Regions from separate parts of the Vogesella perlucida genome, predicted to be linked through region 1. Evidence: predicted binding sites of a transcription regulator. Region 1 holds the regulator's gene; the other holds the start of a gene.
The links. Region 1 encodes FliA, which starts transcription of late flagellar genes. Its sites were predicted from a motif close to GCTAAAGNTNNNNNNNNNNCNGCCGATAAT; they were not measured.
Positions count from the first base shown of each region.

Region 2: ACZ9XP_RS12130 (flagellin N-terminal helical domain-containing protein) is a predicted target of FliA. The motif match lies at 3,416-3,445, and genes of this name have one in related genera.

Region 1 is NZ_CEETRO010000001.1:500,130-505,095, forward strand. It holds gene flhA (flagellar biosynthesis protein FlhA) at 1-143, shown strand, start outside; gene flhF (flagellar biosynthesis protein FlhF) at 147-1,592, shown strand; gene ACZ9XP_RS02400 (P-loop NTPase family protein) at 1,595-2,455, shown strand; gene ACZ9XP_RS02405 (RNA polymerase sigma factor FliA) at 2,457-3,200, shown strand; gene ACZ9XP_RS02410 (flagellar motor protein) at 3,220-3,969, shown strand; gene ACZ9XP_RS02415 (exonuclease domain-containing protein) at 4,037-4,966, opposite strand, start outside.
Region 2 is NZ_CEETRO010000007.1:178,146-183,111, forward strand. It holds gene ACZ9XP_RS12110 (flagellar protein FliT) at 1-140, opposite strand, end outside; gene fliS (flagellar export chaperone FliS) at 133-555, opposite strand; gene fliD (flagellar filament capping protein FliD) at 586-1,989, opposite strand; gene ACZ9XP_RS12125 (flagellar protein FlaG) at 2,005-2,427, opposite strand; gene ACZ9XP_RS12130 (flagellin N-terminal helical domain-containing protein) at 2,502-3,341, opposite strand; gene ACZ9XP_RS12135 (flagellin N-terminal helical domain-containing protein) at 3,549-4,391, opposite strand; gene ACZ9XP_RS12140 (glycosyltransferase) at 4,501-4,966, opposite strand, start outside.

The sequences.
Region 1 (4,966 bases):
TGCTTACACCGCCGGGTTTGCGACCACTACTGGCACGCTTTCTGCGCAGGGCACTGCCACAACTGCGCGTGATTTCGCATAATGAGATTCCAGACAGCAAATCCATTCGTATAATTGCGGTGATTGGGGGGAGCAAAGGCTAATAGATGGTCGTCAGAAAGTTCTACGGCAAAACCACACGCGATGCACTGCGCCAGGTTCGGGAAGAGCTTGGCGCTGACGCGTTGATCCTGTCCAACCGTCCAACGTTGGGCGGCGGGGTAGAGATCATGGCCGTAGCCGACGCAGACGTGTCTGCGCTGGCCACCACCCTCACCCCGCCCTCGCAGCCCAAGCCGCCGCGTAATGTGCCGCAACAGCCGGCCCCGGTCAGCCCGGCGCCGCAACAGCCAGCCAGCCCCGCGGTAAACCGCGCGCTGGCGCGCACCTATGCCATGCCGGTAGAGCCACTGGAGGAGCCACCCGCCCCGCCACCGCCGCCTCCGCCACCAGAACCGCCGCGCAACCAGCCGCAACCTTTTCTGGAGCACGTACAAGCCAGCTCGCGCCGCACCACACCGCCGCCGCAAAGCGCTGCACAGCCCGCCGCTGCGGCCAACCCGCGCCGCACCGCGCCCGCGCAAGACGAGCCGGACCGCGAGCAAATGGCACAAGAGCTCAAGCAGATCAGCGACGAGATCAAGCAGCTGCGCAGCCTGCTGCAAAGCCAGCTAGCCGGTTTTGCCTGGTCCGACATGGAGCAGCGCACACCCAACCGCACCGAGCTGTTCCGCCACCTGCTCACCGCTGGCTTCAGCTCGGCGCTGATCCGCCAGCTCACGCAAAAGCTGCCGCCGCAGTACGACGGCGACGTGGCGCAAAAGTGGGCGCGTTCGGCGCTGATCCACAACCTCAAGTGCATGGACCCGCTGCACGACCCCATCGAGGCAGGCGGCATCTATGCCCTGGTGGGCCCCACCGGCGTGGGGAAAACCACCACGGTAGCCAAGTTGGCCGCACGCGCCACCATGCGCTACGGTGCGCAAAGCGTGGCGCTGATTACCACCGACACCTACCGTATCGGCGCACAAGACCAGCTGCGCATCTACGGCAAGATTCTGGGCGTGCCGGTGTTTTCGGTGCAGAACGAAGGCGACCTGCAGCTCACCCTGGCCGACCTCACCCCGCGCAAAGTGGTACTGATCGACACCGTGGGCATGGGCCAGCGCGACGCAAGGGTACAAACCCAGCTGGACATGTTCAACCAGGCCGGCCGCCCTGTGCAGCGCCTGCTGTTGCTGGCAGCCAATGCCGACGGCCACACGCTGGAAGACGTGGTGCGCCACTACAAAGGCGATGGCCTGACCGGTGCCATTGTGTCCAAGATTGACGAAGCACTCACCCTGGGCCCCAGCCTGGATGTGGTCATCCGCAACCGCCTGCGCCTGTTTTACGTGACCAACGGCCAACGTGTGCCGGAAGACATCCACGCGGCCCACGCCGAGCTACTGATAGACCGCGCGCTGCGTGCCGCACAGAACAACTCGCCCTTCAACCCCGCCGGGGATGAAATGGCCATCATGAACGCCGCACAATCCGGCTGGCTGGGGTAAGCATGAGCGATCAAGCCTCCAGCCTGCGTCTGCAGCGTGCCCAAGCCGATTACCCGCCCAGCTTTGCCTTTATCGGCGGCGAAGGCAGCGGCGTCAGTACCCTGGTGGGCGAGCTGGCCGCCAGCCTGGCCCTGCGCGGTGGCCGCCCGCTGCTGATAGAACACCAGCCGGGCCACCAGCAGGCACGCCGCCTGGGCCTGCCCGCCACCGGCACTTTTGCCAGCCTGGCCATTAGCCTGGGCGGCATCAACGAACTGATGGTGGCAAACCGCTACGGGCTGAACCTGATCAACCTGGCCGCCAGTAGCGAAGAGCGCACGCGCCTGTCGCCACGGCTGTGGCGGCGGCTGGCACACGAGTTTGCCTCGGTAGAAGCTGACAGCAGCGTGCTGCTGATCGACTGCCCCAATATCAGCGACGACCCGGCCCCCGCCTGTATTGCCGATAATCTGGTGCTGGTCCTGAGCCCCGATGCCGACAGCCTGACCCAGGGCTACGCCAGCCTGAAAAGGTTGGCCGCAGACTATGCCCGGCGCCGGTTCAATGTGCTGGTCAACCATGCACAAGACTTTGAAGAAGCCCAGGCTGTGTTCAACCGCCTCAACAGCGTGGCCGGTGACTACTTGTCGGTTGCACTACGCTGGGTAGGTTTTGTCCCCGCCGACAGTACGGTGCGCAAAAGCCAGACCCTGCGCCGCCCCACCGTAGAAGCTTTTGCCGAATGCGAGGCCGCGCTGGCCTATAACCAGCTGGCCGACATGCTGCCGCGCTGGCACGCGCCCGACCAGAGCGCGCCACGCAGTAGCTATCTGGAGCACCTACTCATGACAACCAAATCGCTTGCAGACTTGACAGGGTCCTGACATGGCAGCTCATCACAAAATGCGGGCCTACGCCCAAGTGGCGGATACCCGCCCGGCCATACAGATCGAACAATACACGCCGCTGGTCAAAAAGCTGGCCAGCATGCTGGTAGCGCGCCTGCCCGCCAGCGTGGATATCAATGACCTGATCCAGGTAGGCGTGATCGGCCTGATGGAGGCGGCCAAGCAGTTTGACCCGGCTCAGGGCGTGCAGTTTGAAACCTTCGCCAGCCAGCGCATCCGTGGCGCCATGCTGGACGAGCTACGCCGCGAAGACTGGATGCCGCGCCAGACCCGCCGCAACAGCCGCCAGATCGAAGACGCCATCCACAAGCTGGAACAGCAGCTGGGCCGGGCGCCCATCGAAAGCGAAATCGCCGAGCACATGCAGCTGCCGCTGGACGAATACCAAGCCATGCTGGGGGAATGTCGCGGTATTGGCGTGGTGCACTTTGAAGACTTCCAGGACGACGAAGGCAACGCCACGCACAGCATCGACAATATTGCCGATGAAAATGGCATCGAGCCCTCGGCTGTCCTCAGCGACGATGCCTTTCGCAACGCGCTGGTAGACGCCATCAAGCTACTGCCAGAACGCGACCAGCTGGTGATGAGCCTGTACTACGAACAAGAGCTGAACCTGAAAGAAATCGGCGCCGTGCTGGGCGTTTCCGAATCGCGCGTGTGCCAGCTGCACAGCCAGGCCATTACCCGCCTGCGCAGCCGCCTGCGCGAGTGGACCTGAACCTTAACGAAAGCCAAACTTGGACAAGATCAGTATTGTTGCCGTGCTGGGCGGGCTCACCGCCATCCTGGCGGGCCAGGCGCTGGAAGGCGGCCACCTGGGCTCACTGCTGCAGCTCACGGCATTTCTTATCGTGATTGGCGGCACCGCCAGTGCGGTCATGCTGCAAAGCACGCCCAAGCAGTTTGTCACCGGCCTGCGCATGGTGCGCTGGGTGTTCAGCCCGCCGCCGTTCGAATACGACAAGCAAATCCGCGAAATCGTGAACTGGAGCCAGACCAGCCGCCGTGGTGGCCTGCTGGCGCTGGAAAGCTTCGTTAACAGCCAGAAAGACCCGTTCAACAAGAAAGCCCTGCAGATGCTGGTGGATGGCGGCGAACCGCAAAGCATCCGCGAGGTACTGGAAACGGAAATCGACAGCCACGAGCACGGCCGCAAGCAGGCTGCCAAGATCTGGGAATCGGCTGGTGGCTATTCGCCCACCATGGGTATCCTGGGCGCGGTGCTGGGCCTGATTCACGTGATGGAAAACCTGTCCGACCCGTCCAAGCTGGGCGGTGGCATTGCGGTGGCCTTTGTGGCGACCGTGTACGGTGTGGGTGCGGCCAACCTGCTGTTCTTGCCGATGGCCACCAAGCTCAAGCACCTGATCCGCCTGGAAAGCACCGGCAAAGAGCTGGTGATGGAAGGGGTCGTGGCCATTGCCAACGGCGAAAACCCGCGCCTGATCGAAGCCAGGCTGCGCAGCCTGGCCAGCATCAACGACTAAACGCTGCGCCCAAGCCATGCAAAACGCCACCTTGACGGTGGCGTTTGTCTTGGTACTGCCCGCCAGCTCAAGCCAGCTCACGCAGCGCGGTGTTTTCCATCGGCTTTTTGATGAAGGCAGCCAGCAGCTTGTAGGTGTCCACATCAAAACGCGGCGTACCCTGCGGGGCGGCCTGCTCGCTACGGCGGCTCCCCAGATAACACCAGCGTTCGAACAGGTGCTCTTCCCACTCGCCGCTCACCGGGTCGGTTTCGCGCACCGCAATCATGCCCGCGTAGGGCCAGCTTTTGAGCTTGACCTTCGCCAGCGCGTGCAACAGACGGATATTGTGGTTGGCCGCATCCTCGCGCCCGATACACGCCCCCTTGCAGCGGCCGATCTGGTAGGCAAAGCAGGCGCCCTTGCGCGCGCCGCGTTTTTCCAGATGCAGGCAGGTCTGGCACAGGCCATTAGCCTCGCACAGCTCGCCTAGCGCCTTCTTGGCCTCTTTCTGCGTGCGGAACAAACCATAGATGGTATCCAGGCGGGCAAAGTCCACGTCACGCGCGTACACGATGCGCGGCAGCAGAAAGCCATCCGCGCCCTCGGCCAGCTGCAAGGTACACAGTTCTTGCTCCAGCCGGCCGCGCTGGTTGTGTAGCGGCTTTTTCTGTTTGATCAGCTGCAGCTCCAGCAACAGCGCGCCAAACTCGCCGATGGTTTCCACCCACTCCACATGGCGGATTTCCTGGCTGATGCGCATTTCCTTGTGCTGGCGGTGGTCGCCGCTAAAGTGCGACAGCACGCGCGTGCGCAGGTTGACGCTTTTGCCCACGTAGAGCGGTAAGCGTTTTTCGTCGTAGAACAGATACACGCCCGGCACGTCGGGCAAGTTGTCTACTACCTCCGGGTCCAGCCCCGGCGGCACCGACGGCAGCGCCATCAGCTCGCGCGCGGCGTCCTCCACCACGCTCTGGCCCAGGCTGGCGGTGGTCTGGCGCAGAAACTGGTACACCGC
Region 2 (4,966 bases), on a different contig from region 1:
TGGGTAAAACACTCGTCACGCTGCTCGCCCAGGAGCAACCAGGCATCCCACTCTTCGCGCTGTGCCAAAGCTAGCATTTCTCGAGTCAGCTCTGCATAGCGCAACAAAACTGCTGCTCCCACGTCAGGCATGTCAGACATGCCCAACCCGATGACCCGCCCCCTGCATCTTGTCCAGCTGACGCCAGGCTCCTAATAACTCATCCAGCAAGGTGATGATTTCTTCGAGAATCTCAGCATCATTCTTCATGTTGGCCACGCCAAGGCGATGCTTCATATACAGATACAACTCACGCAGGTTGGAAGTCACCTCCCCACCTTTTTCAAGGTTGAGCACCGTATCGAGGCCATTGATGATGTCCAGGCCTTTACCGATAAGCTTGCCTTTTTCAATGTAATTATTACGCCCAATCTCCGTCTGCGCCTTGCGCAAAGCCGATATGGCACCTTCGTACAACATCACGATCAAACCGACAGGGCTAGCCCCATACACCGATGCCTCAAGCGCATCGGATTGGTACGCCTTGTTCAATTGCTGCAATGCCAGTCGATTCATTTATTATCACCCTGCCGTATCTTATTAAAATCAACCAAGCATTGATGCCATATAGCTACTTTGGTTCTTCATTTTGGCCAACGCAGCATCCAGTGCCGAGAATTGCGTCAGATAACGCTTCTGCATCATGTCCAAGCGCGCCTGGATCTGGTCCTGCTTCTGCTTTTCGTACGTTACTTGCTGATTCAGGCTGTCGGTACGGACCTGCACCATGCCATCCGGGCCCATCATTTTATTGATTTTGGCATTCAGACGATCCGCATAACCGTCCGTATTGCTATTGCTGAACAACTTGTACACAGCAGCGCTATCCCTGTTTAGTGCTTTCTTGAACTCTTCACTATCCAGCTTGAGCGCCCCATCTTTTTGTATAGAAATGCCTGCTTGGGACAAGAACCCAAGGCCTGACTCCAGTGAGACGCCTGCAATACCTATAGATAACTCAGACGTTATATCCTGCATCATCATGCGGGCACCATTATCAAGACGAACCGCAGTGCCGATTACTTTACCATCGGCATCGGTGACCTGATTGCTGCCCTGCTTGTACATGCTATCGACTTGGGTTTTGATCTTGTTGAAACCGTCGACGAATGCCTGCACATTCTTGATGACTGCATCATCATCACGAGTCACAGTCACCGTGGCGGTGCCGGTCTTGTACAGGTTCAACTCCAAGCCGGTCAATGCCTCGGTTACCTTGTTGGAGGAAGCGGTAATAGCCACCCCGTTGACCGTAAACTGCGCATCACTCGGCGCAGAGGTGCGCTTGGCCAGGTTGGCCGCATTAGTACTGCCGCGATCAAAATCCAGGAATCCCAAGCCTAAAGCAGCCCCCCCCGTCACAGAGAAGGCACCGTCATTCCCTGCCTTTTTACTGCTCAAAGCCAGCTTGTAGCCATCGGCACCGCTATTGACGACCGAAGCCGTCACATCACCGCCTTTGGCATTGATGGCATCGCTAATCGATTGCAGCGAAGCATTAGCACCGATCGTGACATTAAGTGTCGTGCCAGACCCGAATGCAATACTCAGATCACCACCGGTGGTATTACCCAAATCTTGGGTATTAGACGTGATCTTGCCAGTGCTACCGTTGTAGCTAGTCAGCGCCAGCGTTTGCGCCGCTGCCAGCGAAGTGACATTGACCACATAGGTACCTGCAGCTGCGGTAGCGCCCGCCGTACCTTTCACTGTGCTGGCATCGCTGCTGTCAGTTTTACTGGCATTCAGGGCGGAACCAGAAATCAAGCCACGCAGCGACGTCTGAAATTCGGACAGCGTAGACTTTAACTTGCCTAACGAGGATATCTGGTTGTTGTAAGCACTGATGCGGTTCTTGCTCGACGTCATGGGCGCCTGTTCCAGCGAAATCAGCTGGGATACCAGGCCCTGTACGTCAAAGTTGCTACCGGCGGTGGTGATTGCGGCCATGATCTACTCCCGAGGCTATGCCTCGTCGTGCAGCAAGATACTGCGAAAATCCTCTATGGCCTTCGCAATACGAATAACTTCAGGTGAAGGAATCTGTCTGATAACTTCCTTGCTGCTTCTGTCTACTACCTTGACAATCTGCATTTGGGTATCGTCGTCTACCGAAAACTGCAGATCACCTTTATAAAGTTTTACCGTGTCGTTCAGCTTTTTGATGGCATCGGCCAAATCTGACTGACTGAACGCCTGCTGGTCAGCTTTGCTTTTCGCCTGCTCTTTTGCTTCCGCTTCTTTAACACCGCTGACTGCCTTAAGCGTTTCAGGCGTAACAGTGGCCGCAACTTCCCCATCACTAGAGAGTTGTTGCGGTAACTCTACCTGTTGCTTGGCAGTGAGGCCCAGCGGTTGAAAACCGCCGGTTACTGATCCAATTTGCATGACAAGTACCTCGTAAAAAGGACTCCCTCCTACAGCATAATCCAGACTATAGGAGGGAAACCACTTTTCTCACCTTAGCGCAACAGGGACAAAGCAGCCTGCGGCACGGTGTTGGCCTGACCCAGAATTGCCGTACCAGCCTGTTGCAGGATCTGGTTACGAGTCAGCTGGGCAGTCTCAGATGCAAAGTCGGTATCAATGATACGGCTCTTCGATGCACTGAGGTTCTCTACGTAGTTTTGTGTATTGGCAATCACAGCCTCAAAACGGTTCTGAATCGAACCAAATGTGGCGCGAGTGTTGGTTACCGTCGAAATGGCGTTATCCAGGGCCGAAATGGCTGCCGAAGCTGCAGCAGAAGTCGTAACCGAGATGGTACCAGTGGCAGTCAGGTCAGAGCTGAAGCCCTTGATACTGGACATTTCAACGCCGGTTGTGGTGACTTGGTTGTTAGTTGTACCGGAAGCGCCTACCTGGAAGGTAATGCTGGAACCACCGGACAACAGCGCAGTACCGTTGAAGTTGGTGGTGGTAATGATCCGGGAAACTTCCTGGGTAAGCTGGTCAACCTCTTTCTGCAGCTGGGAGCGGTTGTCGTTCGAAATGGAACCGTTGGCCGCCTGCACTGCAATTTCGCGAATCCGCTGCAGGTTGTTGCCAACCTGACCCAGCGCGCCTTCAGCCGTTTGGGCTACCGAAATACCGTCGTAGGCATTACGGATACCCTGGCTGTTACCACGAATCTGCGAGGCCAAGCCTTCGGAAACCGCCAAACCAGCCGCGTCATCCTTGGCAGAGTTTACGCGCAAGCCGGAAGACAGCTTTTGCAGGGAAGAAGCCAGTGCCGAGTTGGACTGGTTCAAATTGCGCTGCGCATTAAGCGAGGCAATGTTGCTGTTTACGATGATAGGCATTTTTAAACTCCGTTATTATGGCGACTTGGTTCGGAAGCGAGCTCCCCGGGTTTTGATACCAATCGCTCTAACGCTCTATCGTCAGTTCTTTAGGACTCTTGAGCCCATTTTTTTAAAAACTTCAAAAAAATCCCAAAAAAAATCCCTAGCTTTGCAGCCAGGGACACAGGTACCAAATCAGGTGATGTATATCGTTGTCTAACTACCTTAGCCACGCAGCAGGGAGAGTGCTGCCTGCGGTACCTGGTTAGCCTGCCCCAGGATGGATGTACCAGCCTGTTGCAGAATCTGGTTACGGGTCAACTGAGCAGTCTCGGCGGCAAAGTCGGTATCCATGATACGGCTTCGCGATGCGCTGAGGTTCTCAGTAAAGTTTTGCATATTGGCAATAACTGCCTCAAAACGATTCTGGATCGCACCAAACGTTGCACGAGTGTTAGTTACCGTCGAGATCGCGGTATCCAGTGCAGAGATTGCAGCAGACGCAGCGGCAGAGGTAGTAACCGACACAGTACCCGTTGCAGTCAGGTCTGAGCTGAAGCCCTTGATACCTGACATTTCAACACCGGTTGTCACAACTTGGTTGTTTGTAGTACCCGACGCACCTACCTGGAAGGTAAGGCTAGAACCACCAGACAGCAGACCAGTGCCGTTAAAGTTAGTGGTAGTAATGATGCGGGATACTTCTTGCGTCAGCTGGTCAACTTCTTTTTGCAGCTGCGAGCGGTTGTCGTTCGAAATGGAGCCGTTGGATGCCTGCACCGCAATTTCACGGATACGCTGCAGGTTGTTGCCAACTTGACCCAAAGCACCTTCAGCCGTTTGAGCTACCGAAATGCCATCGTAAGCATTGCGTACACCCTGGTTGTTACCACGAATCTGGGAAGTCAGACCTTCCGCTACTGCCAAACCGGCCGCATCATCTTTGGCACTGTTTACGCGCAGGCCAGAGGAAAGTTTCTGCAGCGAACTGGCCAAAGCAGTATTGGACATGTTCAGGTTACGCTGGGCATTCAGGGAAGCAATGTTGCTATTAACGATGATTGGCATTTTGGCACCTCACTCAATCTTGGGTTAGTCGTGATGCTTGGTCTTAGTGACTCTGTTGCATCCTGCTTATGCCTGTATATCGCCCAGCGCAAACCAAACTTTAGTTTTTTTATGTCAGTGCTGCGTACCAGTCCTGAGGATGCTCTTCCAGCCAGTAATGCTTATCCACCCAAGCGCGCAGTTTGTCACCCTCAGCCCATACCTGTTCGGGGTTGGCCAACCTTGCACGGATCTCGCGCAGCCACTGCTCCTTGGAGCCGTCAACCCGGCAAACTGGCGGGTCGTTAGTACGGAAGGGGTAAACATCCGAACAGATAACCGACCACCCCATTGCACCGTACTCCAATAGACGCAAATTACTCTTGGCTTCATTGAAGGCATTATCTTCAAGGGGTGCTAAAGCAATATCCAGCTGTAGCGTCGCAACCTTGGCCGGATACTCTGAGAAAGATACCGAGCCGTGCTTCTCCTTGATGAACTCGTCCACACCTTCAGGCCACATGCCCATGAAGACCCAGTCCACCTCCTGTGCGGTTTCCTTCACCACTTCTGCAATCAGCTCAAGGTCGCCCTGG